Regions from separate parts of the Subdoligranulum sp. APC924/74 genome, predicted to be linked through region 2. Evidence: a T-box and tRNA genes for the amino acid it is inferred to sense, from the RefSeq annotation. Region 2 holds a T-box; the other holds one or more tRNA genes.

Region 1 (21,122 bases), on a different contig from region 2:
GAACGCCTGCCTGCTCGCCTACAATGCGCAGCTGGTCAATTGCTGCGGGGCGGTAGATATCACAGGCTACCAGCAGTGGGCGGCGGCCCTGAGCCTTATAAAAGCGGCCCAGCTTTGCCGCATGGGTGGTTTTACCGTTACCCTGCAGGCCGCACATCATCATAACGGTCTGGCCCTTATTTTTGATGTGCAGGGTCTGGGGTTCCTCGCCGCCCATCAGCTTGGTCAGTTCCTCGTTGACGATCTTGACAACCTGCTGGGCGGGGGTCAGGCTTTCCATCACTTCCTGGCCCATGGCGCGCTCCGAAACCTGCGCGCAGAAATCCTTTGCGACTTTGTAGTTGACGTCCGCTTCAAGCAGCGCCATGCGGACTTCCCGCATCGCAGCCTTGATATCCGCTTCACTCAGCTTGCCTTTGCCGCGCAGTTTTTTGAAAACGCCGTTCAGACGCTCGCTTAAAGATTCAAATGCCATCGGGCAGTTCCTCCTGCGTATCAAGGCGGTGAATAATGGTCAGCATCTCCTCGGTAGCCCGCTGAACGCGGGTATCCGGTTCAAACAACCCAGTATTGCACACGCGCACCTCGCTGACAAGCTCTTCCAGCCGGGCAAGATCTGCCCGAATGGCTTCGGTCCGGCGGGCAGTGCCCAACTTTTCCTCCATCTCCATCAGGGTCGCTTCGCCATGCTTGATGGCATCCCGTACTCCCTGGCGGGTTATGCCATAATTTTCGGCAATTTCGGCCAGCGAAAGGTCATCGTTATAATATTCTGTCAGAATATTGCGCTGTTTTTCCGTCAGGACCATGCCGTAATAATCCAGCAGGATGGAAAACCCAAGGTCCTTACCTGCTTTGGCTGCCACGGCCGTGCCCCCTTTGTGTTGTCTGTTTCTCTGACTGCTGTAAAGTGTTTTTTCTTTACAGCTTTTGAATTATAACACTCTAAAGTCATACTGTCAAGGCCCAAAGGTGCGGTATCCGGCTGTTTTTTGCGTTTTTTTCAGCTTTTTGTGCCCACCCAGCATTTTTGCCGTAAAAACTGCGGCAAAATATGTTTTTTTCATGTACAAAGCCGCGCCGGATATGCTATAATATGTTGTATATTGGGTGAAATTTACAGAACGGGGCGGATTTTACGGACTGCGTGTTCTCCCCTGCCTGATTTTTGCAAGGAGGTCTGCCAGGCTATGGCAATATTGCAGAGCTATTATCAGGACGTGTACCGTTCCCCGGTGGTGCGGCTTTCGGGGTATTCCGGGCGGCACGAACTTGCTTCCAGCATATTGGCATATCTGGATTTCGGCGGCGCTACCGGCACCTGCAAGGACGGCGTGGCCGAAACCATGCTGGCTTTTGCCACCGAGCGCGGCACATTGCAGCCCGGTATGCCGGTGGTGGAAGCCAGTTCCGGCAGTTTTGGCGCTGCCCTTGCGGTAAGCTGTGCCACCACAGGCCACCCCTGCATTCTGGTGGTGCCCAGCAGCCTGCCGCTTTCCCGCAGGCAGCATCTGCAAAACCTGGGGGCGCGCATTGTGGTATGCGGCAGCGGCGGCCGCCGTGCGCTGGAACAGGTTGCCAAGGACACCGCCGCCCGCTATAACGGTTACTTTACCAACTACTTTGCCAATGATGATAACCCCGAATACCACCGCCGCGTGACCGGCCCCCAGATTTTAAAAGCCGCCGGGGATGCGATCGATGCTGTGGTGATCGGCGTAGGCAGCGGCGGCACCATTACCGGCGTGGCGGAATACCTGAAAGCCTGGAACAGCATGATCCGCATTGTGGCCGTGGAGCCCAGCGAATGCGCCGCCATTTCCGGCGGGTTCATTGGCCACCACAGCATTGCGGGCATCGGGCCCGGTTTTGTGCCGGAAAACTATAACCCCTATGTAGTGGATACCGTGCTGACGGTCTCCTCGGCCGATGCCGAGCGCGCCGCACGGGAGGTGCTGTTCTATGACGGCATCCCCGCCTGTTCCAGCGCCGGCGCAACCCTGTGTGCTGCCACCCAGCTGATGGGCACCGGCAAGTGTAACCGCCCTCTGTGCATTTTTGCCGGACGCCGCACCTACGAATGATTCAAATAGACCAGGCCGCACGGCTGCCGCCATTAAAGAATGGCGCAGGCTGTGCGGCCTGTTTTGTTCTATGTACGTTGTGAGAGGCTAGTGGGTACTGATAAACCAAAAGAGCGCTGAACCTTAAACGATTCAGCGCTCTTTTGGTTGGTGCGGAAGATGGGACTTGAACCCACACGTCATAGACACACGCACCTCAAACGTGCCTGTCTGCCGATTCCAGCACTTCCGCATAAGGCAATGCCTTGGCATTGCAAAAAGTATTTTAGCATACCCGCCGCAAAAAAGCAAGGGCTTTTTGGGCTTTTCTTCAAATTATTAACCACTGTGCCTTCTCGCGCGAAAATTGTTCGTTATACAGCATCTTTTACCCCATTTTCCCGCATTGCAGCAAAAAACTTCAATTTTTTTCAAAATAGGGCTTGCATTTTTGCTCAGGCTCTGATATACTAATCAAGCACTGTTAAGGCAGGCGCACAAATGAATATGGGAGCTTTCCCGAGTGGCCAATGGGGACAGACTGTAAATCTGCTGCTTAATGCTTCGGTGGTTCGAATCCACCAGCTCCCACCAAAAGAGATCCGCAACTGAGGTTGCGGGTCTTTTTTTGTGCTGGAACTGGTAGGGTTCGAACAGGTCGGCCGCCCGAAGGCGGCAAGCAACAGTCCTGCGGACTGTTGCTTAGACCGCGGCTTGGCGAATCCACCAGCTCCCGCCAAAGTGTTGAACGTTAAAACGTATATTTAATCGTCTAGTTCTTTTTTCCCGCACTTTTGACCGCATTTATTACAAAACCCATATCAAAGCGCCCCTCTGTTCCTATCACAGAGAGGCGCTTTTCTTCATTTCAATTTTATCAGGTTGCCTCCCGGCGGGCAAAGTAGGAGCCTACTGCGGTGATCTGCTTGGGCAGGTCAGGGCGGTAGAGGGGGGAATCCGGGTAAAAGCTGTTGATCACAACACCATTATCCCCTGCTCGCGCGGTGGAATGAATGTACTCTCCATTGCCAAGATAGAGCGCCACATGGCCGGGGAAATACACCAGATCTCCCACGCGCATATCCGAAACATGGGCCGGATGGATGGGGTAGCCCTCTTTCAGCTCGGAATCCCGCCAGATGGAAATACCGCACAGCAGGTATGCCATGCTGCACAGGCCGGAGCAATCAATGCCCGCCGGGGTTTTGCCGCCCCAGCGGTAGGGCGTGCCAAGGTAGCGCTTGGCTGCCTGGGCAATGGCTGCACGCAGCTTTTCCTGGTCCTGCTCGCAGGGCTGGGTGTACAGCGGGGCCAGCGCGTCCGCACGCAGGTAACCGGTGCGGCCATCCGGCAGCGTTACGGCCTGCCAGCCGTCTTCCGGCCCCCCCTGCACGGCCACGCGGGCGCCCAAGGGCAGGCCAGCAGCCACGCAGGCCCCCTGCACACGGGGTTCCGCCAGCACATCAGCCCAGCGGGCTATGACCACCATCTGCGGCTGAACCAGCCATTCTTCCGCCTTGGGGCCAGTCAGCAAAGCATCCTGTGCTACCCAGCCGGTATAGCCGTAAAAGGTGCGTACCGGTACCATGTGCTGTTCGGCTTCGCCGGCAATTTTCACCGGCATGCCCAGCAAAAGCTCATCCACCAAACGGGATTGCTGCGGGTTCTGCGCCCAGAGGGCCGGGTTTGTGGTAAGCGGCGCTATGGCCACATTGATTACTGCCTGCATTGTTATTTCCTCACTGTGTTATCTCAGTCCCAGTTTTCGCCCGCGCGGTGGCAGGCAACCATACGGCCATCCCATTCCCGCAGCTCCGGAACCTCGGTGCGGCAGCGCTCCGTTGCGTAAGGGCAGCGGGTATGGAAGCAGCAGCCGGACGGCAGGTTGACCGGGCTGGGCACTTCGCCCATCAGCACACGGCGGTGCTGGTTGCGGCGGTGTGGATCCGCCTGCGGGATGGCATCCATCAAAAAGGCGGTATAGGGGTGCATGGGGCGGCTGTAGAGCTCTTCCTTGGTAGCAACCTCGCACACATGGCCCAGGAACATTACGCAGACGCGGTCCGCAATAAAGTTGATGACAGAAAGATCATGCCCGATGAAGAGATAGGTCAGGCCGTACTGCTTTTGCAGGTCCTTGAGCAGGTTCAACACCTGGCTCTGCACCGAAACATCCAATGCGGAGACCGGTTCATCGCAGACGATCAGGTCCGGCTGCAGCGCAATGGCGCGGGCAATGCCGATGCGCTGGCGCTGGCCGCCGCTGAACTGGTGCGGGTAACGGTTCAAAAACTCTGCCGGTACACCAACAGCCTGCATCAATTCCAGCACGCGGTGGGTGGTTTCGGCTTTGGTTTTGCATACATGATAGGTTTCCAGCGGTTCGGCAATGATATCCCGCACCTTCATGCGCGGGTCAAGGCTGGCATACGGGTCCTGGAAGACCATCTGCATCCGGCGGCGCAGGGGGGCAAATTCCTTATCCTTCATGGCGGTGATGTTCTGCCCCTCAAAGGTCACGCTGCCCCTGGTTGCGGGCAGCATGCGGATCAGGGTGCGTCCCAGGGTGCTTTTGCCGCAGCCGCTCTCCCCCACCAGGGCCAGCGTTTCGCCGCGGTACAGGGTCAGATCCACATTGGTCAGGGCATGGACGGCCTGGTCTTTTTTGCTGGTTTCAAAGTTTTTATAAATACCTTTTGCCTGCAAAAGAACTTCGTGTTTTACCTCGCTCATTGATGTTCCTCCTCACAGCGGAAGCAGCGCACCTGATGATCCGGTGCAACGGGATGCAGCTGCGCTTTTTCCGTGCGGCATTGGTCGGTGGCATATTCGCAGCGGTTGCTGAACGGGCAGCCCTGCGACAGGTGCAGCAGGTTGGGCACCACACCGGGGATGGTGTGCAGCCGCTCGGCGTTCTGGCCAATGCGCGGGATGGAATCCAGCAGGCCCTTGGTATAGGGATGCATGGTATGGTCAAACAGCTCAAAGGTTTCGGCCTGTTCCATGATCTTGCCTGCGTACATGACATACACATAGTCACAGATTTCCGCCACAACGCCCATGTTATGGGTGATGATCAGCACGCTCATGCCGGTTTCGTCCCGCAGCTCCTTCATCAGGCGCAGGATCTGGGCTTCAATTGTCACATCCAGTGCGGTGGTGGGCTCATCGGCAATCAGCAGCTTGGGCTTGCATACCATGGCCATGGCAATCATCACGCGCTGGCGCAGGCCGCCGGAAAGCTCGTGCGGGTAGCAGTCATAGCGCTTTTCCGCTTCGGGGATGCCAACACGCTGGAACATTTCCACCACGCGCTGCTTGGCTTCCGCCTTGCTCATGGTCGGGTTATGCACCAGCAGCGTTTCGCGCACCTGGCGGCCCACCTTGAGCACCGGGTTCAGGCTGGTCATCGGCTCCTGAAAGATCATCGAAATATCATTGCCGCAGATCTTGCGCAGCTCTTTATCCGAAAGTCTGGTCAGGTCCTGATCTTCAAACCGGATGCTGCCGCCCGCCACGCGGCCGGGGTATTTCAGCAGGCCCATAATGGATTTGGCGGTCATGCTTTTTCCGCAGCCGCTCTCCCCCACCAGACCGATGATCTTGCCCTTGGGAATATCCAGGTCCAGGCCATCCACCGCCGGGGCCACGCCTTTTTCGGTAAAGAAATAGGAGTTCAGGCCGCGGATTTCCAGAACATTATTATTATTTTCCATCTTTTACTTCTCCCCCGCCGTTACTGGTTCTTCATGTAGGGGTCCAGCACATCGCGCAGACCGTCACCCAAAAAGTTGAACGCCAGCACCACGATCATAATGGCAATGCAGGGTGCCAAGGCCAACCAGGGCTGGGTGAACAAAAACTGCTTGGACTGGTTGACCATCAGGCCCCAGGATGCTGCCGGGGGCTGTGCGCCGATGCCCAAAAAGCTCAGCGAGCTTTCAGACAGAATGGCAGAGGGAACATTCAGGGTAAACAGAACGATCAATGAGGGAATGCAGTTGGGCAGGATATGCTTGAGCATGATTTTGCCGTTGCTGACGCCGATCGAACGGGCAGCCTCAACATATTCGCTCTCCTTCAGGCTCAGGGTCTGGCTGCGCACCACGCGGGCCACACTGGCCCAGCTGGTGAGGGAAAGCGCGATAAACAGGTTGACGGTGGACTGGCCCAGGGTGTACATAACCACCATGGCCAGCAGCAGGGACGGGATGGACAGCATGATATCCGCCAGGCGCATGATGACATAATCCACCCAGCCGCCAAAGTAACCAGCCAGCAGGCCAAAGAAGATGCCCACCACCAGCGAAATGATGCTGGGCAGAATACCGATGGTAAGCGAGAGGCGCGAACCATACAGAATACGGGAGAACACATCGCGGCCCAGTTCATCCGTGCCAAACCAGTGGGCAGCGCTGGGGCCCTGCAAACGGCTGATCAGGTCCTGCTCAGCCTCACCATAGGGGGCCAGAACGGGAGCAAAAATAGCTATCAGGATGACAACCAGAATCAGCACAGCCGAAAAGGCGGCCAGCTTGTTCTGGCGGCACATGCGCAGCAGCTGCTCTTTCAGGCCGTCCTCTTCGCCGATCTGGCTTTCCAATTCCTGCGGCTGGGCATTTTTCAACATTTCGTCTGCCATGGCTTATGCCTCCTTTCTGATGCGCGGGTCCAGCACAGAATACAGCAGGTCCGCAATCAGGTTGCCTGCAATGACCAGCACGGTGGTAAACAGCACGGTCCCCTGCAGCACCGGCATATCACGGTTCTGGATTGCTGTGGTGGCAAGGCGGCCGATGCCGGGAATGGCAAAAATGCTCTCGGTGATAACTGCGCCGGACAGCATGCCGGAAAACTGCAATGCCATCATGGTAATGACCGGCAGCATGGAGTTTTTGAGCGCATGGCCCAGAATAACCGCCTGCTTGCGCAGGCCTTTGGCACGGGCGGTATCAATATAATCCGCCTGCATCACTTCCAGCAGGCTGGAGCGCGTCATACGGGCAATGCTGCCTGCGCTGTTCCAGCCCAGGGCAATGGCGGGCAGAATCATGGAAAGGAAGGTACCATCCAGCGTAAGCGGGAATGCCTTGATTTTGAAGGCAAACAGGTATTGCAGCAGCAGCGCCACCATGAAAATAGGCATGGAAACGCCAGCCAGCGAAACGCCCATGAACAGGTGGTCCACAAGGCTGTTCTGCCTGATGGCTGCTATAATACCGGTGCCAAGGCCCAGCACCCAGGCGAACAGCGCCGCCAGCAGGGCCAGTTCCAGCGTGTAGGGGAACGCCTCTATGATCATATCGGTAACAGCGCGGTTATATTTATAACTGATGCCCAGGTCCCCATGAATCGCCCCGGCCAGATAGTCAAAGAACTGCACGATCACCGGCTTATCCAGCCCCATCACTTCAGTCAGGCGGTCAATGGTGGCCTGGTCCACATGTTCACCCAGCAGCATAGCCGCCGCATTGCCGGGAACAATGCGCAGCATGATGAAGATGAGCAGTACCACGCCGATCAGCACCGGAATGGTGCCCAAAATGCGCTTTATCACGCTTTTCACACGGAGTCACTCCCCTTTTGTCCCTCACAGCCGCTGTTTCCAAACTGCCAATCGGTTAAAACCATGCTCTGTGCAGGTGAATATCATTTTCCCCGCAGGCGTTGCTTCGGCACAGCGCTTTTATAAAAAGCGCTAAGGCAATACCGCATAATTCTAAGTGCCGATACGGCGAGCGAGGTGCGGCAGATGCCAAGCCAAAAGCGCAGATAATACTGGAAGTCTTATCGAGCATTTTGGCAACGCAGATGCCGTGCCGCAGCTGCCGGAGCGGTGCTTAAGCCGCTAGGCGGGAATTGTGCGGTGTTGCCTTAAGTTTTCAGGTTCGTGGGCGCACAATGTGCGCCCCTACGGTTCCTGCCAGGCAGAATACAGTTTTACCTTATGGACAGTCTGTTTGAGCGACTGTATATTTTTACACTTTTATGCTGTAAAATATACAAGCATTAAAATTATAACATAAAAAATGCAGGCTGCAACCTGTGGTCGCAGCCTGCATTGCATTATTTGTAACTTTTTTTGTCCAAAAATTACTTCAAGGTAACGTTGATATACTGGGTATCGTTATAACCGGCCCAGTGCGGGGTGAAGGAGGCGATCCGGTCGCCCTTAACAAACAGGTGGGAACGGCTGAACATGGGTACCCATGCAGCGTCCTCTTCCACGATCTGCTTTTCCAGCGCGGCGTACTCGGTCAGGCGTTCGGTGTCGTCCACAATGCCGCGGGCGGCAGCAACACGGCTCATAGCGTCGGTGTTAAAGTAGTTCAGGCTGCGCACATTGCTCTTTTCGGGGGTACCGAAGAACGTGTAAATGAAGTTATCCGGGTCATTATAGTCGGCCGTCCAGGAGCTGACAAAGCTGACCATATCGCCGCTCTTGCGCAGATCCAGCCAGCTGGCGGGGTCATAGCTCTTGATCTCGGCGTTAATCCCGATCTGCTGCAGGTACTGCTGCACGATCTGGATGACCAGCAGAGTGGAATCGCTGCTGGAGTTATCGGCAGCAATCTCCATGGTAAAGCCATCCGCGTAACCGGCTTCGGCCAGCAGGCTCTTGGCCTGTTCGGGGTCGTACTTCAACCAACCCTCGTTGTCCTCGGTGTAGCCGATCAGGCCTTTGGGGTAAATGCCGTCCACCAGGTTGCCATCGCCGTTATACACGGTATCCAGGATGGTCTGGCGGTCAATGGCCATCTGGATGGCCTTGCGGACCTTGACATCGTTCAGCGGCTCCACATTCTCGTTCAGAGCCATGTAGGTGGTGCCCAGACGGTTGGAGGTTACGATATCATCGGCATACTGGGTCTTGTAGGTAGAGTTGACAACTGCAGCGTCAATGTAATCGCAGTCCAGGATATCCAGCTCACCGTTCTGGAACATCATGCTCATGGTGGAAGAATCCGGCACGATGGAAATTTCCACATGCTGCACGCTGGGCTTTTCGCCCCAGTAGTTGGGGTTGGCATCCAGCACAATGCTGCTGTCGCGGGTCCAGCTGGTGACCACATACGGGCCAGAGCCGATGGTCTTGGAGCAGTCCATACCAAACTGGTCGCCTGCTTCCTCCACGTTCTTCTCGCTCATGATGGAGCAGGAAGCGGTTGCCAGCTCATACAGGAAACCGGCAAACGGATCCGACAGGGTAACGGTAAAGTGGGTGTCATCAATCACCTGAATGCCTTCCAGGTCGGTGGCGGTGCCATCCATCACAGCTTCCGCACCGGCAATGGCAGAGGCATAATCCGTCTGCACGCTGTCCGGCAGGGCCAGCATACGGGTAAAGGTATACTTGACATCGTTGGCGGTCAGCGGGGTGCCGTCAGAGAACGTAACACCGCTGCGCAGGGTGAAATCATAGGTCAGGCCGTCGTCCGAAACGGTGTAGTCTTCCACCAGGCTCTTCTCCAGCTCAGTGGAGCCGTCCGCATTGGTTTTGATCTCAAACAGGCGGTCAAAGATATTCAGCGGCACCATGTAGTCGTTGTTGGTCTTGTGCACATCCATCGTCTGGATATCGGTGTTCATGGCAACGTGCAGCGAACCATCTGCTGCAGCCCCGGTGGAAGCGGCAGCTTCGGTGGAAGATGCCCCGGTATCGGAGGATGTATCAGCGGAGGAAGCCGCTGGGGTGGTGGATGCGGAGCTGCCGCAGGCAGCCAGCATGCTGGCCAGCAGTGCAGTGCTCAGTGCAACGCAGGCAAATTTTTTCATAATTCTTTCCCTCTCTTAATTGGCGCAGCCATTCTGCCGCGCCCCTGATTGTTTTGGGGCTGAGTCCCCGGCCCCAGGCGGTTAAAACGCACAATGTTACCGCCTGAACCCGCAAAAGTGCAAAAAAGGGCAGCTGTATTGGTAGCTGCCCCTTTGCATCTCATGTTGGTTATAATACCACAAATCCTATCAGATTGCAAGCGCAAATTCTGCTGGCCGTGGTGCCCCAACCCGGAACAGCTTAAACATTGTTCGGGTTGTTTTTCAGGATAACGTCATGGCTGCCGCCTTCCACAATGGAGGTGGAAGAAACGACCGTCAGGCGGGCTTTCTGCTGCAGTTCCGGGATGGACAGCGCACCACAGTTGCACATGGTGGAACGCACCTTGTACAGCGTGGTCTGCACGCCATCGGCCAGCGGGCCGGCATACGGAACGTAAGAATCAACGCCCTCCTCAAAGCTCAGCTTCTGGGCACCGCCAAGGTCATAGCGCTGCCAGTTGCGGGCACGGTTGGAACCTTCGCCCCAGTATTCCTTCACATAGTTGCCGCCAACGCGCAGCTTGTTCGTGGGGGATTCATCAAAGCGGGCAAAGTAACGGCCCAGCATAACAAAGTCAGCGCCCATTGCCAATGCCAGGGTGATGTGGTAGTCATGCACAATGCCGCCATCGGAGCAGATGGGGATATAGATGCCGGTCTGTTCATAGTATTCATCGCGGGCTTTGGCAACCTCGATAACGGCGGTTGCCTGGCCGCGGCCAATGCCCTTGGTTTCGCGGGTGATGCAGATGGAGCCGCCGCCAATGCCGATCTTGACAAAGTCTGCACCGGCTTTTGCCAGGAACAGGAAGCCCTCGCGGTCCACCACGTTGCCTGCACCGACCTTTACCTTGTCGCCGTAATGCTCACGGATCCAGGCGATGGTACGGGACTGCCATTCGCTGTAACCTTCGGAAGAGTCGATGCAGAGCACATCCACGCCGGCATCCACCAGGGCGGGCACGCGCTCGGCATAGTCGCGGGTATTGATGCCGGCGCCGACAACATAGCTCTTGTTGGCATCCAGCAGCTCATTGGCATGTTCCTTGTGGGAATCATAATCTTTGCGGAAAACCATATACTGCAGGTTGCCCTGCTCGTCTACCAGCGGCAGAGAGTTGATCTTGTTATCCCAGATGATATCGTTGCAGTCATGCAGGCTGGTGTTGGCCGGTGCGGTAACCAGCTTGTCCAGCGGGGTCATGAACTCAGTCACTTTCAGATCGGTGCTCATGCGGGACAGGCGGTAGTCACGGGATGCCACAATGCCCAGCAGCTTGCCGTGGGGGGTGCCGTCAGCCGTGATGGCAACGGTGGAATGGCCGGTACGGGTTTTCAGGTCCAACACATCAGCCAGGGTAGCCTCCGGCGGCAGGTTGGAATCAGAGGTAACAAAGCCCTTTTTGTAAGCCTTGACACGGCGAACCATATCAGCCTCGGACTGAACGGACTGGGAGCCGTAAATGAAAGAAACGCCGCCCTGCTTGGCAAGGGCAATGGCGAGCTTCTCACCGGAAACGGACTGCATGATAGCCGAAACCATGGGGATGTTCATGGTCAGGGGGCAGGCTTCTTCGCCCTTGCGGTACTTGACCAGCGGGGTTTTGAGGCTGACAGCCGTGGGGATGCACTCCGAAGAGGAATAGCCGGGGACGAGCAGATACTCGCCGAAGGTACGGGACGGTTCACTAAAATAATACGCCATTTCGCAATTCTCCTTTACCCTTTTCGTTGCCTGATTTGCTTATTGGTTATTGTACCACATTCGCGTACAATATGCAAAATTTGTTGTATTAAATCTTTTTTTGGCCTTTTGGGCAAAAGTTGTATAAACTGCACCATGGCCAGGCACAAGAGTATGACTAATCAAAACATTTTGCACATCGGCACCCGTCCGCCGTTTGGAACGGGCCCCAAACGCGTTCCGGCATGCCGCACATGTGATGCTCTTTTCCCCGCTCATTCCTCAAAGTTCAGGGTAATATCCCCCAGCGCGGCATCCAGAATCACAGCGTTGGCTGCTTTGCTGTTGGCGCTGTAAGGGCTTGCCTGCTTGGCGCCGCTTACCGTAATACTGCCCAGGCCGCATGCAGCCTGCACGCTGTAACCGTCTGCCTTTTCCCCCAGGGTCAGGGCAATATTGCCCAGCTGATCGGTTACCTGCACCTGACTAGCCCCTAGCAGGCGGTCGATCGTCACATCGCCCTGGGCGTTTTCAATCGTCACGCGCTCTGCCTGCACGGTGCCAAGCTCTGCACTGCCCAGGGCAAGCGTTGCATCCAGCTGCCCGGTTTGCAGCTCATCCGCATACAGGCTGCCGAGGGCAAGGTCTGCCTGTATGCTTTTGGCTTTCAGTGTACCAAGGTCGGCGCTGCCCAGGTTCAGATTCAGCGCTATCTGTTCCAGTTCTATCTCCGGCAGGGCCGCTGCGTGTGGCGGCGGCTCTGCCGGTATTATTTTGTTCTATATATTATATAATATTATGTCAGTTAATATATTTTATCTGGTTCTTTCCCACTGCTTCAAAAATGGCAGCAAAAATGCCGCAGGCACACAGCCTGCGGCATAAAAGTGATGCTTATTCTGTTTTAGGGCAATACCGCATAATTCTAAGTGCCGATACGGCGAGCGAGGTGCGGCAGAAGCTAAGCCAAAAGCGCAGATAATACTGGATGTCTTATCGAGCATTTTGGCAACGCAGATGCCGTGCCGCAGCTGCCGGAGCGGTGCTTAAGCCGCAAGGCGGGAATTATGCGGTATTGCCTTAGCTTACCTGATGCTGCTCGATCCAATCCGCCACCGCGCGGGAAAGCTCGGTCAGGCTGCCCTTGGTAAAGGGGGCTTTCATTCCGGCGCTTTCGGCCAGCTCGGTATAGGTTGCCATACCGGCCAGGTTGGTCAGCTTCATATAGCGCTGCCAGGCGTCCTTGTGGTCCTTCAGGCTGGCCACAAAGAACTGCAGGGCAATGGCGGTTGCCAGGCAGTAATCAATATAGTAGAACGGGCATTCAAAGATATGCAGCTGGCGCTGCCAGCCTGCGCCGCGGCCATAGAACGGCAGGTCGCCGAACTTGTTCCAGGGGCGGTATTTCTTTTCCAGCTCCAGCCAGACGGCATTGCGTTCATCCGGCGTAAGATCTGGCTGCTGATACATAATGTGCTGGAATTCATCCACCATGCAGCCGTATGGCAGGAAGATAAAGCTGTCCTCGGCGTGCAGCAGCTCGTATTTATCCGTATCCTCCTTAAAGAAGAGGTGATGCCACGGGGCGGTCAGGAACTCCATGCTCATGGAGTGGATCTCGGCGCTCTCCATACCGGGGCACTGGATATCTTCGGGGATGTTCTTGGGGCTGCGGGCAGCCAGGTAGCCTTCCAGCGCATGCCCTGCTTCATGGGTCAGCACATCCACATCCCCCGCCGTGCCGTTCCAGTTGGCAAAGATGAAGGGGGTCTTGTAATCGGGCAGCATTTCCTCATAACCGCCGCTCATTTTGCCGGGGCGGCTGAGAACGTCGAACATCTCGTTATCCTGCATGAAGTCGATGAACTCTGCCGTTTCGGGGCTGAGCTCATGGTACATCTTGCGGGCACCGGCCATCAGCTCGTCATAGCTGCCGTGCGGCACGGGGTTGCCGTCCGCAAAGCTGATGGTGCTGTCCCAGAACATGGGGTTCTCAATGCCGGTGCGCTTGTTGCGCAGAGCCAGAGCCTTCTGGATCATGGGCACCACCTGCTCCACCACTTCCTGGCGGAACGCGGCAACCTCCGCCGGGCCGTAACCGATGCGGTTCATGCGGATATAGCTCAGCTCGCTGTAATCGTTGTAGCCCAGGATGCGTGCCTGCTCGTTGCGATTCTTGACCATCTTATCATAGATCTCGTCAAACTCGGCGCGGTGGGCGTCAAAGTAAACGGCTTCCGCCTCGTAAGCCTTACGGCGCATGGCGGGGTCAGTGCTCTGCTTATACAGCGTCAGCTGCGGGATGGTCAGCTGTTTGCCGTCCAGCTCCGCCATTGCACCGCCGTACAATTTCTGGTAAGCACTGGTCAGAGCATTTTCCTCTTTCTGCAGTTCGATCACCCGGTCGTCCATGCTCAGCACCAGGTTGCGCAGGCTGGGCAGAATGCGGGTACCGAACGCTTCTTCCAGCGCTTTGGCGTGCGGGTTGGAAAGAATCGCCTCCGCAACATTGCGTGCTGCATTGCTGACCGCCGGGCCGGTTGCATCAAACCATTCCTGTTCCCCGCTCCAATATTCATCGCGGGTATCCTGGGTATAATGGATGGATGCCAGGCAGGATGCCGTGTGGTAATGGGCCATCATGGCGTTTTCTTCGCGGTAAAGCTGTACCAGTTCTTCGCCGCTCTGGGCAGCGGCCATCTTTTTGGCATACTCTTCGCACTGGGCCAGAACCTTATCCAGGTCCGGGCGTTCGTACTTCATTTCTGAAAATTTCATAGCGATTCCTTTCTATTGTACATCCATTTTGGGGATACCGGAAATTCAAAAAGTCCGCCACGTTGCAAAAACAGGCCATTTTTTTTGCTTTTTCGGCTTTCCCAACGGATAAGTATTTTTCCGTGCAGGCACGGGCATTTGGCGCTAAACCTTGTTATGTTAATATCATAGCACACCAACAGGTATTTGGGTAGCCCCCTGTGCGGCGGGCAAAATGCACTTGCGGGTTTGCGGCAAATAGGCTACAATGGCAGTGAGCAAACACTGCGGCTTTTGCCGCCACAAAGGAGCAAACGACCATGACGTATAACGAAGTACTTACTGCAGCGCGTGGCCAGATGGGGCCCTGCAAAGCGTGCCCTGTGTGTGATGGGCGTGCCTGCCGCAACACGGTGCCGGGTCCCGGTGCCAAGGGCGTGGGTGATGTTGCCATCCGCAATTACAGCGCATGGCAGAACGTGCGGGTGAACATGGACACCATTTGCGAATCGGGTGAGCCGGACACCACGCTGGAAATGTTCGGCCACAGTTACCGCATCCCGGTTTTTGCCGGGCCGGTGGGTGCCATGCAGCTGCATTACGGCACCAAGTACACCGACCTGGAGTACAATGATATTCTGGTCCCCGCCTGCCACGATGCCGGGATCCTGGCTTTCACCGGTGACGGCACCAATCCCGCGGTTATGGTGGGTGCCTGCAAGGCGGTAAAAGCCAATGCCGGGTTTGGCATTCCAACCGTAAAGCCTTGGGATGCCGGGACGATTGCAGAAAAGATGGCCCTGGTGCGTGCCACCGGCGCGTTTGCCGTTGCCATGGACATTGACGCCGCCGGTCTGCCGTTTTTGAAGAACCTGAACCCGCCCGCCGGCAGCAAAACGGTGGAGGAGCTGCGCGGCATTATTGCGGATGCCAAGGTTCCGTTCATCATCAAGGGCGTCATGACGGCACGCGGCGCGCAGAAAGCGGTGGAAGCCGGTGCTTCGGCGATCGTAATTTCCAACCACGGCGGGCGCGTTCTGGACCAGGTGCCCGCCACAGCAGAAGTTCTGCCGGAAATTGCGGAGGCCGTCAATGGCCGCTGCAAGATTCTGGTGGATGGCGGCATCCGCACGGGTGTGGATGTATTTAAGGCGTTGGCCCTTGGCGCAGACGCCGTATTGATTGCCCGCCCCTTTGTGAACGCCATTTACGGTGCCGGTGCCGAGGGTGTTCAGGTGTATGTGGACAAGCTGGCCGGTGAGCTGGCCGACACCATGAGTATGTGCGGTGCACATTCTCTGGCCGAGATCACCCGCAACATGGTGAGAGTGTGATTTTTTTTACGAGGGTTTGTGTTCCTTCTTTGAAAAGAAGGAACAGAAGAAACTTTAATCTCGTATTACATACAAAATAAGATCAAGGCCCGTTGCACAGGATTTTGGGATGCAGCGGGCCTAGGTTGTTTTAGATGATATTTTTTATTGCTCTGTAGGGAACGGTCTTGACCGTTCCCTACAAATTGGGCAGGGTTTCTGCCCTTTTTTCATACTATACAAATACAAAACCAAAATAACCGCCCGCCTGCCGGAATGTCATATTCCAAACAGACGGGCGGTTATCTAAATTTGTCTTATCATTTCGGGTGCTTTTGTCTCGCTATCCTGCAACCTTACTGCGCGTGGTTGATGGGTTCCATGATGGCGTGTACCACAAAGCGCTGGTTGTTGGAAGCATAGGCGGAGCGGCAGGTGGAAAGCGTCAGGATATGGCTGCCGCTGGGAACATCCACGCCGGTATCATACAGCGAAAGTTCTTTCAGATACCGCAAAAAGGCATCGTAATCTTCGCCCTCACTGTAATCCAGCGCATAGCACGGGTCGTCCGATTTGGCATCGTGTGCCGAGAAGATGCGGCACTGGTAGTCGCCATCCGGCGTGTACAGGGTAAACGTTGGGTTTGCGCTGTAAAAATCCTGCTTGCGGTAAGCATCCAGCTTGCCGAACATGGCGCCGTTATGGATGTTGTGGCCATGGATCACATGGCACAGACCGTCCGCCCAGCTGGTGGAATCCCACGAAGGGCGGATCAGACAGCCATCGTTGCTGCTTCTGCCGGAAAAGCTGCGGCGCAGGTAATAGTTGGAATCTTCGTTCTGCACCACCGGCAGCGAAAGTTCCAGCCCCTGCACACTGAGCCATGCGGTAACGTCCGGGTTCTGCTCTTTCAACGCGGTAAAGTCCAGGCGGGAAGCCGGGGCGTTATCGCCGCCGGTGCTGGTATCCATCCAGACAAGCTGGGTGCGCAGGGTCTGGTATTCTTCATCACTTTTCTGGTAGCTTGTCCACTGCCAGAAGAACAACAGCAGGAACACCACCGCGGCAGCCAGCAGCGCCGGTACAATAAACTTGGAAAGCTGCGCTGCCGTTACGCCATCCGTACTGCGCCGACGGCGCGGCTTGGGGTCTTTCTCCGGCGGCTCACGGTACATGGTGTACTGCTTTCTGCTGGATTTGTGGTGGGTACTGCTGCCTGTGGAGCGGCGGGGCTGCCCGCTATAAGAGGGATTTTGTCTGTTCATGCTTACCCCCTGTCGGAATGCGAGGCATCATCGCCGTTTTCTTTCTTTTTGCGCACCACGGTCACACCAACAGCCGCGCCAATACATACAACTGCCAGCGCCAGGAAGATCCACATCACCGGGCTGTCTCCGGTGGGCAGACCGTACTGACCGTTTGCAAAAGCCGGAACATTCGGCGGGGCCGTGGGGCTAATCTTGGGGGTATCACCATCGCCATTGGGTATTGCGTTACCCGACATATTCGGGTTGTCGCCGGGATTACCCGGGGTCGGATCACCATCCGGGTTGGGCGTTTTGTCCGGGTTCTCCGAAGGATTGCTCGGTGTCGGCGTTGCGCTCGGCTGGTCCACCATCTTGACCAGGTGGTAACCACAGTTGGGGATGGTGCCGTCACCGTTAAAGTAGAACTCTACATCCGCAGCCTGCGCATAGCCCTCCGGGGCGCTTTCCTCGTGCATGATGTAAGTATGGCCTGCCACCAGCACCTCGCCGGTGTTGCCGGTCATCACCAGCTTTTCCGGTTCTGTACCGGAAACCCAGCTGTGAACCAGCTTGCCGGTGTTCTTATCCGTCAGCGTCATGGAAGCCCCTGCCAGAGAGTTGCCGTTGGGGTCCACCTTGGAAAGCTTGACTTCCAGTGGCTGGTCAATAACAGTCAATGTCTGGCCATCCAGCTTGCCGGATTTGGAAGTTACGGCAACGGTAAAATCCGAATTGATGGTAAAGGTAATATCGCTGGTCATGGCATAGCCTGCCGGAGCGTAAGTTTCGCGCAGCAGGTAGTTGCCGGGCGAAAGCTGCATCTCGTGCGGAGTGCTTTCGGTCTTCCAGCTGTCGATCTCGCTCTGGGTACCATCGGAGCCTACGCTGTAAACCACCAGTTTTGCGCCGGGCAGTTCATCGCTGCCGGTGGCGGACTTTTTGCTCACGATCAGCTTTTGCCGCTTGGCGTTGGTAAAGGTAAAGGTTTTGCCGTCATCGCTGGTGGTCATGGTGGAGACATAGCCATCCAGGCCGGTCATATCCTCGCTGATGTTGCAGTTGGTCATGCCCTGGCGGATATCAAAGTAAGCGGTGCCATCCCCCGTGATGGTACGGGTGGCGCTGCGCTGCTGGCCATCCTGGGTATAGGTCAGCACAATTCTGGCCGGGCCGTGGTTGCTGTCATCGGTAATCCACTTTTTCTTGACCGTGATGCGGCCATAGCTGCTGATGTTGCCGGAGTAACTGTTTTCCACATGTTCCTTGACCATAACGTACACGATCCAGCTGGTACGAGAACCAAAAAAACAGTTGGGTACCGGGATGGTAATGCTGTCCATCGTGCGGGAAAGGGTTGTGGTAATGGTAAAGTAGCCGTTCTCAGCATAGGTATCATTGCCAATGCCGTGCGGGAAGTAAACATACAGATAGCGGTTGTTTTCGCCGCCCTGATAGAAGCTGACGTTGCCATCCGTATACTCGATATTATAGTTGCCGGGGCAGGCATCCAGCAGCCAGCCGATATCCATACGCAGGTAGCTGTTGCCCTTGGTGGTGTTTTCTTTCATCAGGCTGGAGTCATCCAGGATTGCCTGGCTGCCCGCTGCCACCGTTGTGCCATCCAGCATGGTTGTATCATGGGCATAGGTCACATAGGTCGAATTGGACTCATCCACCAGTGTGGCATCGTTCGGGTCATAAGCGCGGCCCTGCAAACCGAACAGCACGTTGAAGGAGATGGTATCGCCAACCTGCATGGTCAGCGGGGTTCCCTGCTGGCGCATCTGGTCCAGCTGGTTCAGGGTATAGTCCACACCATTGACCGTAACGGTAACACGCTTGACGTAATTCATCAAGTCCACACATCCATTGGCCGATGCATCATAATTGGGATAATAGTAATCATCCTGTGCCGCATGGGCACCTGTTGCAAAGGCAAGCACCAACAAAATCAGCAACAGGCAGTACCGCACGCCGTTCCGTAAGTATTCCATCTTCTGGTTCAACGTTTTCAACCTCAATCACCTGACATCCTTGTTTTTTACAGACGCTGCAATGTATTTTATCATTTTATAACGTCTGCTCGTTTTATCTTGTTCCTTTAACTATGTAGTTTATTTTATCATATCCTTGTACGGCTTTCAACCTGCAAAGCTTCCAAATTTACACTTTTTTGTCACAGATTCCTTGGGTGCATCTGCTATTTGTTTCCCGCGGCAGGCAACAAATGTCTGGCATTTTTGCTGTGTTCACGCCGGATTGCGTCAGCTTTTGTGAAGTATCCTCACATGCAGCAAATAGCAAAGGCCGGCGGCTCCGTTTTTTGGGCAGCCACCGGCGTATTGTCATGTTGTTTTACTTGATTTTATTTGCCCCAGACAGTTTTCGCAATCTCTTTAACCAGCTTGAGCTTGTTCCACTGTTGCAGCCCGGTCAGCTTGTTGCCGATCTCGCAGGAGGCAAAACCACACTGCGGGCTCAGGCAGAGGCGGTCCGCTTTTCTGCTTCGTGGATGCGGGTAATCACGGTGTCCTTATGCAGAAAACGGCCTAATTTTGAGCAGCGAGGTTGTTTCCACCAACGGGCAGGGCCATGGTGCGCTGGTAGGCTTCCTGGTTCAGCATCAGGTCAATGTGGCTTTATGCGGCGGGATTGGTGCCGGTGCCCAGGCCGCCCTTGCGCAGGCTGGCATCCAGCTGTTTGGCGGTATTTCCGGCAGTGCGGATGCCGCTGCCGCAGATTATCTGGCTGGTCGGCTTGTTTTTGACCCCAACGCCCACTGCAATCATCATGCCCACGAAGCGGAGCACGCCTGCGGCTCCCATTCCTGCCACGAGGACAAAGGCGGCTGTGCCGGGAGCTGCCACTGAGCAAAAGAGTTAAAAAGTGCCGCGTCACGAGAGAAAAATCGAGATGCAGCACTCATTTGTATCTTCATTTTTGATTGTTGAAGAAAACCAAAAATCCGAACCCTCTCCCCTGTCGAGAAAAGGTTCGGATTTTTATTATTCAGTGCGGATAACAGGACTTGAACCTGCACGTCGTAGACACTGGACCCTAAAACCAGCGCGTCTGCCAATTCCGCCATATCCGCTCAAAATACCTTTGTATTTTAGCAGGTATCACGCTTTTTGTCAATGCAGGCAGGCGGGTCATATTAGGCTTCGTATCAGGTCAGGCTTTGCAGGTATGCCTGCGGGCCGGACTGGTACAGGTCGCCGCCATGGGCATCCAGCAGAACGGTAAGGGGCATATCCACCACTTCCAGGCGGCGGACAGCCTCGCACCCAAGGTCCGGCCAGGCGATGATCTCGCAGCTTTTTACGCTGCCAGCCATCAGAGCACCTGCCCCGCCAATGGCTGCCAGGTACACAGCACCGTTGCGCACAACGGCGGCCTTTACGGCTTCATCCCGCTTGCCCTTGCCGATCATACAGGCAAGGCCCAGGTCCAGCAGGCGCGGGGTAAACTTATCCATGCGGCCGGATGTCGTGGGACCCGCCGCACCAATGGCACAGCCGGGGCGCTCCGGTGTGGGGCCGACATAATAGATGGCCGCGCCTTTGATATCGAACGGCAGCGGTTCCCCACGGTCCAGCGCTTCGTTCATACGGGCGTGGGCGGCATCGCGGGCGGTATATACGGTGCCGGTCAGCAGCACGGTATCCCCCGCGTGCAGCGGGGCAAGCTCCTGCCGTGTAAGCGGCGTTGTTAAACGTACCTGCATATAAAAATTACCCTTCCTGCTGCACGCGCGCGCGGCGGTGCTGCTCCCTGACTTCCTCATGGTGGCGGTTTACAATTTCCATTTCAGTTTGCAAAATCTGCCCCGGTGCCGGGTCCGGCTGCAGCTTGGGCGGCTGGTCGTCATCCAAGGAGATATCGATTTTACTGCCCGGTTTATGCTGATCCGGTTCCCCCAGTGGGATATCAATTTGCGGTTTGTTTGCCAATTTGATCTCTTCCTTAAAAATTTGTGTCTTGCTTTGGGGCAGCATGTTATGATGCTGTTTCCCCTGTTTTGGTGGCTTAGCTCACATCGCATTTCGCAGTTGATGTTGCCCATATTTCATTGTTTCGCAGTTCTTTTCCACCGTTTATTCCTATATCGTTCAAAGTTTCTGCTTCCTTCTTTTCAAAGAAGGGACAACAATGCCCGTAAAAAGTCCTTACACCTCAGCGCTGGCGCGGCGGGTAACGTGGCAGCTTACGTTGACTGCCACCGGCAGGCAGGCCACAT
Region 2 (10,270 bases):
TGCAGCCCGCCGCGGCGAGTTCCAGACTGTGCACGGCACGGTTCAGACACCTGCTTTCCAAAACGTTGCCACTGCTGCCGCGATCAAAGGCGGGCTTTCGGCACATGATTTGAAAGAAATCCGCGCACAGGTCATGCTGTGCAACACCTATCATCTCCACCTGCGTCCCGGTGATCAGGTCGTTGCCGATATGGGCGGCCTGCACAAGTTTACCCGCTGGGACGGCCCGATCCTGACCGACAGCGGCGGATTTCAGGTGTTCAGCCTTGCCAAGCTGCGCCACATTACCGAGGAAGGCGTAACGTTCAACTCTCATCTGGACGGCCACCGCATTTTTATGGGGCCGGAACAGAGCATGCAGATTCAGGCAAACCTTGGCTCCACCATTGCCATGGCCTTTGATGAATGCGTGGAAAACCCCGCTGAATATGATTACGCCAAAAACAGCTGCGCGCGTACCGCACGTTGGCTGCTGCGCTGCAAGGCGGAAATGGCCCGCCTGAAGCACGAGGGCAAGGCCGTGAACCCGGACCAGCTGCTGTTTGGCATCAATCAGGGCTGCACCTACAAAGACCTGCGCGTTGAGCACATGAAGCAGATTGCTGAATATGATCTGGACGGTTATGCAATCGGCGGCCTTGCTGTCGGCGAACCTGCCGAAGTGATGTATGATGTGATCAGCGCGGTAGAGCCTTACGCCCCGGCGGATAAGATCCGCTACCTGATGGGCGTTGGCACCCCCGGCAACATCATTGAGGGCGTGTACCGCGGTGTGGATTTGTTTGACTGCGTTATGCCCAGCCGCAACGCCCGCCATGGCCACCTGTTCACATGGAACGGCATCATCAACATTAAAAACCTGAAATATGAGCGTGACGAACAGCCCATTGACCCGCAGTGCGATTGCCCGGTCTGCCGCAATTACAGCCGCGCTTACATCCGCCACCTGCAAAAGGCAGATGAAATGCTGGGTATGCGTTTGGCTGTTATGCACAACCTGTATTTCTACAATCATTTGATGGAGCGGATTCGTGAAGCGTTGGATAACGGCACATTCCAGCAGTTCCATGATAAGTATGTGCATCTTCTGGATTCCAGAATTTAAGCGGATTCCGTGTTTCCTTGCTTTACCCCCTTGCGGTTTATGGCGAAAGCCTGTATAATAATAAAAATACTGTAAAATCAAAATTTAAGGAGTTCCACATTATGATCGAATTTTTGACCGCTGATACTTCCAGCACCGCCAGCCTGCTTGTCACTTTCCTGCCGATGGTTCTGATCCTTGTGTTCATGTACATCATCCTGTACCTGCCCCAGAAAAAGCAGGACAAGAAAGATGCTGCCATGCGCGCTTCCATCGAAGTAGGCGATACCGTTATTACCATCGGTGGTGTTGTTGGCCGCGTTGCTGCTATCAATGATAAGGATGATACCTTTGTTCTGGAAACCACCAGCGACCGTGTGAAGATTCGCTTCCGCCGTTCCGCTATTTCCTCCGTTGAGAAGCTGGACATGGGCAACACTGCAAAAGATACCGCCAAGAAAGATGCTCCTGCCAAGAAGAACTGATTGGTTCTGACTGTATTACCTGAATAACAAACGCCCCTTTTGCATAGTTTGTACCATGCAAAGGGGGCGTTTTCTTTATGTTTGCTGATAATTCAAGGGCTTCATCTGCCAAACTTCGATCAAGTCATATCTGCAAAGTCCGCAGTAAATCAAGCGGCCATTTATCTTGGCTGCTGATCAAAAGTTTCGGCTGCGGCGTGGGCACCGCCATCCTGCTTTTCGCTTTGGCCGCACAGATTTTTGCCCATACTGCACTCTCGCTGGAACTTGTCAAACCGGCAACCTGTGCCAGCGTGGCGGTGGGGGCTGTTCTTTCCGGTCTCGTTCTTGCGAACGGTATTGCTCAAAAACGGCTCTTATGCGGTGTTTCCGTGGGCGTCTTTTATGCGCTGTGTTTGAGCCTCACTACCGCTTTGAGCGGCAAACCGCTTGTATTTGATCATGTGAACCTCGCCTTACTTGCAGCGCTGCTGTTCGGCGGCACCGCAGGCGGCGTGCTGAGTGCATTGGGCGCAGTAGGGAACACTGCGCCCGAACGCTGATGCGCGCCCCGCGACCAGCACCGGCCCCTTACACGCCCAAAAGGGCTCTTAACAGCGGTTCATCCGCCGGTGCGGCTGCTGCCCTGGGCATACAAAAACTTGCGGGCAAAAACGATCTATTCGCTTTCTCTTCTGCGTTTCTGACCGGGTATCTCGCCGGCATTCCGCTCGGCCGGTTTGAGCTCCACGGTGCTTTCACTTCGCTTACAGAGCATGTCATGGCCGCACAAAGTTATACGGCATTCTGGTCTGTCTGGTGCAGTTGGTTTGCCGCGGCATTTTTGCAGGCATCGCTGATTTACCTCTGCGGTTTTCATTTGTGGGGCAGCATTTTTATGGGGGCTTATTTTGCGTTCAAGGGCACTGTATTAGGTGTGTGCGCTTCCGCCATTTATGCGTCCGGCGGGGCACGTGCGCTTGTTGTTTATTGGCTCCTGAACTGCCTGCCGGAGCTTGTGCTGTCGGCATTCATGCTTTGGCTTGCGCATAGTTCGTGCAGGGTAAGTCAAAGCCTGTCCAGCATTGTTTTTTCCGGCTGCCGTTGTGCGCTCACCGGCGCAATCCGGCGCTTATCTGTACATTATCTGCTTTGCCTGCTAGGGTGCGCTGTCAGCAGCTTTATGTTTTCCGCTTCAGCTGTCCTCTTCGCCAGTGTCCTGCTTTGAATCCGTCATCGCTTTGGACTGCGGTGCAATATAGCCAGTATCCGCAAGGGGAGAGGCTTCCACCGCCTGTTTCAACTGCTGCTGGTTGATATGGGTATAAATCTGCGTCGTGGATACATTCTCGTGCCCCAGGATTTCCTTGATGGCCAGCATATCCACACCGCCCTGATACATGAGTGTAGCAGCGGTATGGCGCAGTTTATGCGGCGAATAACCCATATTGTCCAAGCCCGCTGATTTCAAGCAGTTGGCAACAATCTGCTCCACACGGCGCGCTGTTAAACGTCTGCCAGTCTTTTTGGATACAAAAAGTGCTTCTTTATCCCGCAGGTTGTTTAGCGCAGCCCGCGCGGGCAGGTAATGCTCCAACGCAGCCTGGCACGCGGTGTTCAGGTACACCAGGCGTTCTTTGTTTCCTTTGCCGGTAATTTTAATGGTATCGTCCTTAAAATCACCAAGATTGATTGTGATCAGTTCCGCCAAGCGCATACCGCAATTCAGGAAAAAGACAATAATACAGTAGTCCCGTTCATAAAAGTCACTTTGTATATTTTTTAACAGCCGTATACTTTCACTGGCACTCAGATATTTGGGCAGGGATTTCTTTGGGCTGCCAAGGTTGATATTATCCGTTGGATTTTCGCTCAGTTCATTGATCTGGTGGCAAAGGTAGCCAAAAAAGCCGCGCAGAGCGCTCAGCTTGCGGGCACGGGCCTTGGCACCGTTATCATTACTGCGGGCGTAATCCAGATAATTGATAATATCCCGTTTGGTAATGGTGCTGATCTGGCGTTTGGTAATATGGGTCAAGTCAATTTCTTCCGGCGGTGTATCTGGCTGCGCAAGGTTCCAAACCATCATCATATAGCGGAAGAAACCGCGCAGGTCCAGATAGTAACCGTTAATGGTGCGCGGCGAACGCAGCTTGACAACATCCAGATAATGCAGATAATCCATAACAAGATCCGGAATATCCGTATACGGCGCATGCCGGTTTGGGTGCGCCACATCAATGTATGTACTCATTATTGTGAGTAAAGCCCTCCTCTGTATTTCGCTAAACTTGCATTTAGCGAAATTGCATGTTATGCAAAAACACACGAAATCCTGCACCCGCTTGTCGATAGATTCAAGATTTCGTGTGTTCTCTGCATGCCAGTAGCTCCTGGTTTTATTCTTCTTTCCGTTCGCTCTTTTATTTGCCTATTTTTATTTTATTTACTTATTTATTGCGATGTTCATCCAATAGGTCTATCGCAGCCATCACCATGGCATATCATTCAATACCAAATTCAGCCTTTTATCAATCTTCGTCATCACCCAGATTATCTACACGGCCCTGGCCCTTAATATAAAACGGCTCGCTGCCGCGCATGCCTTGCTGGCCCAGCGGCGAAGTAGAAATCGTGATGTTCAGGTTCATCTTTTTCTCATTGCTGACCAGGAACGGGCGCGCTGCATCGCCTGCGGCTTTGAACAGTGCATCGTCCTTGGGTGCATCCAAAACCAAAAGATAACTCTTGGTTGCTCCGTTGATCACCATGATCTGCAGGTATGCAGCTCCCACCATCGGGTACTTTTCCAACTCGGCACACAGCGGGTTGACCAATTCATCCGGGTATACCGAAGGCTCCACGATCGTCACCTTATCGCCGGGCTTGATCTGTGCATTGCGCTGGGCTGCCTGCTGCGCGGCGGTCTGCTTGATTTTTTCCAGCATCGCATTGCGCTGTTTCAGCAAAGATGCAACCATATCCGAGTTAAAGCGCAGGTTATCCGTGAACGGGTTCAGCACAAAACCTGCCACATGGTCGTTACCGTTCAGCATCCGGGCGTAATCATCAAAGCGCAGCAGCATAACCTGACCAGCGGGCTTATTCTGCCACTTATCCAGTTCTTCTGCATCGGTGAATGCGGTAAAGAAAGACTTTCCATCACCAGATTTCAGCAGCGCAAAGGTCACCTTGGTGTCTTTTGGCAGCTGGATTCGTCCATTTTCGTCCGGTTTAGGAGCGTTTTCGCCAATTTCAATCTTAGCCGGTGCAAGGAATACACCGCGCATCATCAGGTTGATAACCGCATTAAAGTTCTGCGGATTGTTTTCCTCACGCAGGGCCGCAGCAGCCTTTTTCAGCGCTGCATTATCAATTTTCGGCGGTTTGGGTGCTGCCGGGGCTGCATTCTGTGCCGGGGTCGTATTCTTTTCCTGTTCGCTCATGATATACTCCTCTTGGTTTGGGTCGCTGCCCATACCATATTATTTATTGATTTTGATTGCATTGATGGCTTCCCGCAGGTATGCAACGCCCACCAAGCGCAGCCCCGGGAATTGCGCAGCATCCAGCATGTTCAGGTTATGTTTGGGCACAATGGCGGTATCAAAGCCCACGCGCTGGGCCTCCCGCAGGCGGGTTTCCAGGTGCGGCACGCTGCGCACTTCCCCGCCCAGACCCACTTCACCAATGGCCAGTGTTTTTTCAGGTACAGGCAGATCCAGCAGACTGGACGCCATTGCCAGGCAGACCGGCAAATCGCAGGCAGTCTCGTCCAGTTTCAGACCGCCAATGATGTTGATATACACATCCTGGTTGCCAAACACATAGCCCGCGCGCTTTTCCAGCACGGCCAGCAGCAGATACATACGGTTATAGTCAAACCCGCTTGCCGTGCGTCGTGGGCTTGGAAACGCCGTTTTCGTTACAAGTGCCTGAATCTCGCTCAGTACTGGCCGCGTACCTTCCATCACGCAGGCAACGCAGGTACCGGAAATGCCAATCGGCCGCCCTTCCAGCATGACCTGCGAGGGGTTTTCGATTTGTTCCAATCCCTTGCCGGTCATATCAAACATGCCGATCTCATTGGTGGAGCCGTAACGGTTCTTCACGGCGCGCAGCACGCGGTACGGCAGGGTCTTGTCGCCCTCAAAGTACAGCACCGTATCCACAATGTGCTCCATGACTTTGGGACCCGCAATGGCGCCGTCTTTGTTGACATGGCCGACAATAAAGGTCGGTATCTCATTCGTTTTTGCCACATTCAAGAAGCGTGCTGAGCTTTCCTTGACCTGGCTGACCGTGCCGGAGGACGACGCCACATCCGTGCAGCGCATCGTCTGGATGGAGTCGATCACTACAAGATCCGGCTTCATCTGTTCAATCAGCCCGCAGATTTCATCCACATCGCTTTCCGCCACAATGGAGATATTATCCTGCGGCACATCCAGCCGAACGGCACGCAGCTTGATCTGCCGTACGGATTCTTCGCCCGTCACATACAGAACCGAGCGCGTCCGGCTTACTTCGCCGCACAGCTGCAGCAGAATGGTAGATTTGCCGATGCCCGGTTCGCCGCCAATCAAAATCACACTGCCCAGCACAATGCCACCGCCCAACACGCGGTCCAGCTCTGCAATGCCAGTTACAATGCGGCTTTTTTCTTCGGTCGTGCTTACGTTTTTCAGTTTCAACGGTTTCAGGCTGGTCTGACCCGTCACACGTACCGGCGCGGCAGCGCGGCCGGAAGAAGACTTTGCCGGTTCTGCCACCACATCTTCGGTCATCGTGTTCCATGCACCGCAGGACGGGCAGCGGCCCAGCCAGCGGGGACTGGTTTCGCCGCACTGGTTGCACACATAAATTGTTTTCAGCTTATCTTTTGGCATGGTTGTTCCCCCGGCCGCATTTTTCGTACCCTTTTATTATATCCTAAATCTCGTGTGGGGGCAAGGTATGCGCCAAAAATAAAGCGGCAGGCTGCCGCCCGGTGTGCCGGGGATGCAGCAGCCTGCGCGCTCATTTTATAAATTCAGACAATCAAAGCATTACCTTGTGGTAGGTCTTTTTCCCCTTTTTGATCACAACACCATTCTGGAGTTGCTCAACCGTCAGACTAAAGGTCGGGTCGGTCACTTTCTCGCCGTCCACCAGAACGCCGCCCTGCTGTACCAGCTGGCGGGCTTCACGGTTGGAACCGCACAGCTTGGCGCCAACCATGGCAGCCAGCAGGCCAACCTTACCGTCCTTGACCAATGCGGCATCCAGCTTGGTGGTAGGCATGTTCTCGTGGTCGGCTACGCCGCTGAACAGCTGGCGGGCTGCACTCTGGGCCTTTTCAGCTTCCTCGGCACCGTGCACCATGCTGGTCAGCTCGTAAGCCAGGATTTCCTTGGCCTTGTTCAGCTGCTCGCCTTCCCAGTGGTCCATCTCATCGATCTGCTCCAGCGGCAGGAAGGTCAGCATGCGGATGCACTTGAGTACATCAGCATCGCCGACATTGCGCCAGTACTGGTAGAACTCGAACGGGCTGGTCTTGTTGGGGTCAAGCCAAACGGCGTTGCCGGCGGTCTTACCCATCTTTTTGCCCTGGCTGTCGGTCAGCAGCGTGATCGTCATGGCGTAAGCATCCTTGCCCAGCTTGCGGCGGATCAGCTCGGTGCCGCCCAGCATGTTGCTCCACTGGTCGTCGCCGCCAAACTCCATGTTGCAGCCGTAATTTTGGAACAGGTGGTAGAAGTCGTAGCTCTGCATGATCATGTAGTTGAATTCCAGGAAGGACAAGCCCTTCTCCATGCGCTGCTTGTAGCATTCGGCGCGCAGCATGTTGTTCACGCTAAAGCAGGGGCCAACTTCACGCAGCAGCTCAATGTAGTTCAGGTTCAGCAGCCAGTCAGCGTTGTTCAGCATCATGGCCTTGCCTTCGCCAAACTCAATAAAGCGCTCCATCTGGCGCTTAAAGCACTCGGCGTTATGGTCAATGTCCTCTTTGGTCAGCATTTTGCGCATATCGGTACGGCCAGAAGGGTCACCGATCATGGTGGTGCCGCCGCCAATCAGGGCAATGGGCTTGTTGCCTGCCATCTGCAGGCGCTTCATCAGGGTCAGGGCCATAAAGTGGCCGGCGGTCAGGCTGTCGGCTGTGCAGTCAAAGCCGATGTAGAAAACAGCCTTGCCGTTGTTGATTACTTCCTTGATTTCTTCCTCGTCCGTTACCTGGGCAATCAGGCCGCGGGCTTTCAGTTCGTCATAAATGGTCATGGGGTGCATCCTCCTTGGTTTGTGCGGCAAGGGCAAAAAATAAAACGCCCCTGCCAAATGTTGAATTTGGCAGAGGGCGATCAAATACGCGGTACCACCTCTGTTTGCCCGTGTCTCGCGGCGGCGGGCCTTCGCGGGTGCGGTAGCCAAAGTGTACAACTGCGACACCCAAACGCTGTAACGTGCGCACACGGCCCAGCCTAACAGCCTTTAGCCAAAGGCGTTCAGCCTGCTGCTCAGGGATGTATTCACCGCTTTGCCTGCCAGCCCCTTACACCAACCGGGGCCTCTCTTTCGCATACAGCAAAACGGTTACTCGTTCCCGTCCTTGCATTTAACTGTTTACTAAATTAGCATATGTTGCCGCTTTTGTCAAGCGTTTGGCGGCAGCTTATTTTTCGATCTGCTTTTCATAGAACGTGATGGACAGCGAAACGCTGATATCATTATTGACCGAAAGATTCTCGTTGGCCGAAACCGCGATCTGTTCAATCGCGCAGCGAAAGCGGCAAAGGAGGCAACATCCTCAATCATTCCGTCCTGCGGCAGACCTGCACCTTCCAGTTTGATGATGCGCTGGGTTTCGCCGCGCACTAAGCCCGCATAGTTGACCACGCGGGCCGTACCCTGAATGCGGCTGACCAGCATCATGATAAAGAAGAACAAAACAATCAGCACAACGGTAAGCACCGTCATGCCGACACGAGATACAAAGGAGGCCTTTTGACCTTTTTCTGGCATCCGGTCAAAAATATGGCAGCAGACATTCCCGCCGCAAGCAGCAGAGGACATTGTTTTTTATAGTTCAATTCCTCTTATTTATCGCAAATTTGCGTATTTCCTCGACGATATTATTGATGGCAACAGGTTTATCAACGATGAACTCCCCAAGAAAGACTCCGGTCTTTCCCCTGTTTCCATCAGCGTTGGAGTTGCTTTTACTGACCGCAAAAAATCGAGCAGATTCATCTTCAAGGATGCTGACAAAGCTCTTTATCTGGTAAAAGAAAACAGCAGACGCGGATGTGCAATCTATTAACGTCTCCTTTTCATTATCATTTGCTCCCAGCTGGTACAAGTTGGGAGCTTTTTTCTTCGTTCAAACATAAAAATTTATATCAGATGTATCTTTATACTGTATTTTAACGTACACTCATAATATTTCTTCATGAATCTTGTCGAAACATATTGATTTTAAGTACATTTTGGGCTAACATTGTAAATAGCTTTTGTTGTATTTGCCAGGCCCCATACATTTCAGAAAGGTCGATGCCGCATGTATCATTCGGCTATGGAACCCCGCCCCGTCAGCTGCTCATCTTTTGTACCTTTACTGCGCAGGATGAGCTATCTCATCCTCAAACGCGGGTTTGATCTTGTATTTTCTTTGGTTCTGCTTGTTACCTGCGCGCTGCTCATGGCTGTGATTGCGCTTGTTGTTTGGCTGGATTCCCCCGGCAAGATCATTTACACACAAATACGGCTTGGATACGGCGGGAAGCCTTTTACTATCTACAAATTCCGTTCTATGCAGCAAAGCACTGCCCCGGATGATGCGAAGTGGACCAGTGAAAACGACACACGCATTACCCGCGTTGGCCATATCCTGCGCCTGACCCACCTGGACGAACTGCCGCAGCTGCTCAACATCTTTATGGGCGAAATGAGCTTTGTTGGCCCGCGCCCCGAACGCCCCACTGTTTATGACGACCTTGACGGCAAAGTCGAGAACTTCCGCAGCCGTATGCAGGTTATGCCGGGCCTGACTGGTTACGCGCAGGTCAATGGCGGCTATGATTTGAACCCTGCAGAAAAGCTCAAATATGATTTGATCTATATCAATCACTGCTCTGTACTGTTTGACCTTTGGTGCCTGCTAAAAACAATACCTGTTGTTTTTACAATGAAAGGCGCAAGGTAATATATTTTTGCCGGAAAGCAAAACGCCCCGTAAGCATTTTGTTATGCACGCTTACAGGGCATGAGACTTTCATATCGTCACTTATTTTTATGAGGAATCAACTATCGCACAAAATCCAAGGGGCTATATGCAGAAAAACTCCCGCGAGCGACCTGCCTGCGGGAGCTATGGAGGTGACGGGCAGATTTGAACTGCCGAATGAGGGTTTTGCAGACCCTTGCCTTACCACTTGGCCACGTCACCATAATAAGCAAAAAGCCGGCATAAACCGGTTCCTTGCTGTTTGTCTGGAGCGGCCGACGAGGCTCGAACTCGCTACCTCCACCTTGGCAAGGTGGCGCTCTACCAGATGAGCTACGGCCGCATATTGCAGTTTCTTTACCCTGAAACTGCAAAACAGGTGGTGCCTCCGATCGGAATCGAACCAATGACACGGGGATTTTCAGTCCCCTGCTCTACCGACTGAGCTACAGAGGCATAATGGCGACCCGGATCAGGCTCGAACTGACGACCTCTAGCGTGACAGGCTAGCGTTCTAAC

What was found. A T-box is a leader RNA that pairs with one kind of tRNA and senses whether it is charged. The one in region 2 lies ahead of tyrS (tyrosine--tRNA ligase), so its partner is inferred to be a tRNA-Tyr.
Region 1: it has a tRNA-Tyr gene. The T-box ahead of tyrS (tyrosine--tRNA ligase) is inferred to sense a tRNA for this amino acid. The anticodon was not compared.

Annotation. Positions count from the first base shown of each region.
Region 1 is NZ_PSQF01000019.1:7,875-28,996, forward strand. Features, by position in the region: gene ffh (signal recognition particle protein) at 1-475, opposite strand, end outside; gene ylxM (YlxM family DNA-binding protein) at 465-866, opposite strand; gene C4885_RS06905 (PLP-dependent cysteine synthase family protein) at 1,191-2,084, shown strand; tRNA gene C4885_RS06910 (tRNA-Leu) at 2,233-2,316, opposite strand; tRNA gene C4885_RS06915 (tRNA-Tyr) at 2,573-2,657, shown strand; gene C4885_RS06920 (SH3 domain-containing C40 family peptidase) at 2,941-3,792, opposite strand; gene C4885_RS06925 (ABC transporter ATP-binding protein) at 3,816-4,796, opposite strand; gene C4885_RS06930 (ABC transporter ATP-binding protein) at 4,793-5,779, opposite strand; gene C4885_RS06935 (ABC transporter permease) at 5,800-6,705, opposite strand; gene C4885_RS06940 (ABC transporter permease) at 6,709-7,629, opposite strand; gene C4885_RS06945 (ABC transporter substrate-binding protein) at 8,157-9,839, opposite strand; gene C4885_RS06950 (IMP dehydrogenase) at 10,081-11,586, opposite strand; gene C4885_RS06955 (DUF4097 family beta strand repeat-containing protein) at 11,841-12,260, opposite strand; gene C4885_RS17000 (hypothetical protein) at 12,174-12,359, shown strand; gene C4885_RS06960 (M3 family oligoendopeptidase) at 12,646-14,343, opposite strand; gene C4885_RS06965 (alpha-hydroxy-acid oxidizing protein) at 14,643-15,656, shown strand; gene C4885_RS06970 (class B sortase) at 15,992-16,900, opposite strand; gene C4885_RS06975 (collagen binding domain-containing protein) at 16,903-18,903, opposite strand; partial or broken gene C4885_RS17005 (5-methyltetrahydropteroyltriglutamate--homocysteine methyltransferase) at 19,248-19,376, opposite strand; gene C4885_RS06985 (NifB/NifX family molybdenum-iron cluster-binding protein) at 19,438-19,752, shown strand; tRNA gene C4885_RS06990 (tRNA-Leu) at 19,896-19,976, opposite strand; gene C4885_RS06995 (Fe-S-containing hydro-lyase) at 20,052-20,609, opposite strand; gene C4885_RS07000 (hypothetical protein) at 20,617-20,835, opposite strand; gene C4885_RS07005 (fumarate hydratase) at 21,052-21,122, opposite strand, start outside.
Region 2 is NZ_PSQF01000024.1:26,363-36,632, forward strand. Features, by position in the region: gene tgt (tRNA guanosine(34) transglycosylase Tgt) at 1-1,105, shown strand, start outside; gene yajC (preprotein translocase subunit YajC) at 1,207-1,569, shown strand; gene C4885_RS07865 (TIGR04086 family membrane protein) at 1,647-2,111, shown strand; gene C4885_RS07870 (hypothetical protein) at 2,330-2,776, shown strand; gene C4885_RS07875 (tyrosine recombinase XerC) at 2,744-3,733, opposite strand; gene C4885_RS07880 (enhanced serine sensitivity protein SseB C-terminal domain-containing protein) at 4,080-4,994, opposite strand; gene radA (DNA repair protein RadA) at 5,034-6,437, opposite strand; gene tyrS (tyrosine--tRNA ligase) at 6,589-7,809, opposite strand; T-box leader at 7,879-8,147, opposite strand; gene C4885_RS07895 (hypothetical protein) at 8,182-8,601, opposite strand; gene C4885_RS07900 (hypothetical protein) at 8,615-8,887, opposite strand; gene C4885_RS07905 (sugar transferase) at 9,152-9,730, shown strand; tRNA gene C4885_RS07910 (tRNA-Cys) at 9,899-9,973, opposite strand; tRNA gene C4885_RS07915 (tRNA-Gly) at 10,019-10,094, opposite strand; tRNA gene C4885_RS07920 (tRNA-Phe) at 10,132-10,207, opposite strand; tRNA gene C4885_RS07925 (tRNA-Asp) at 10,212-10,270, opposite strand, start outside.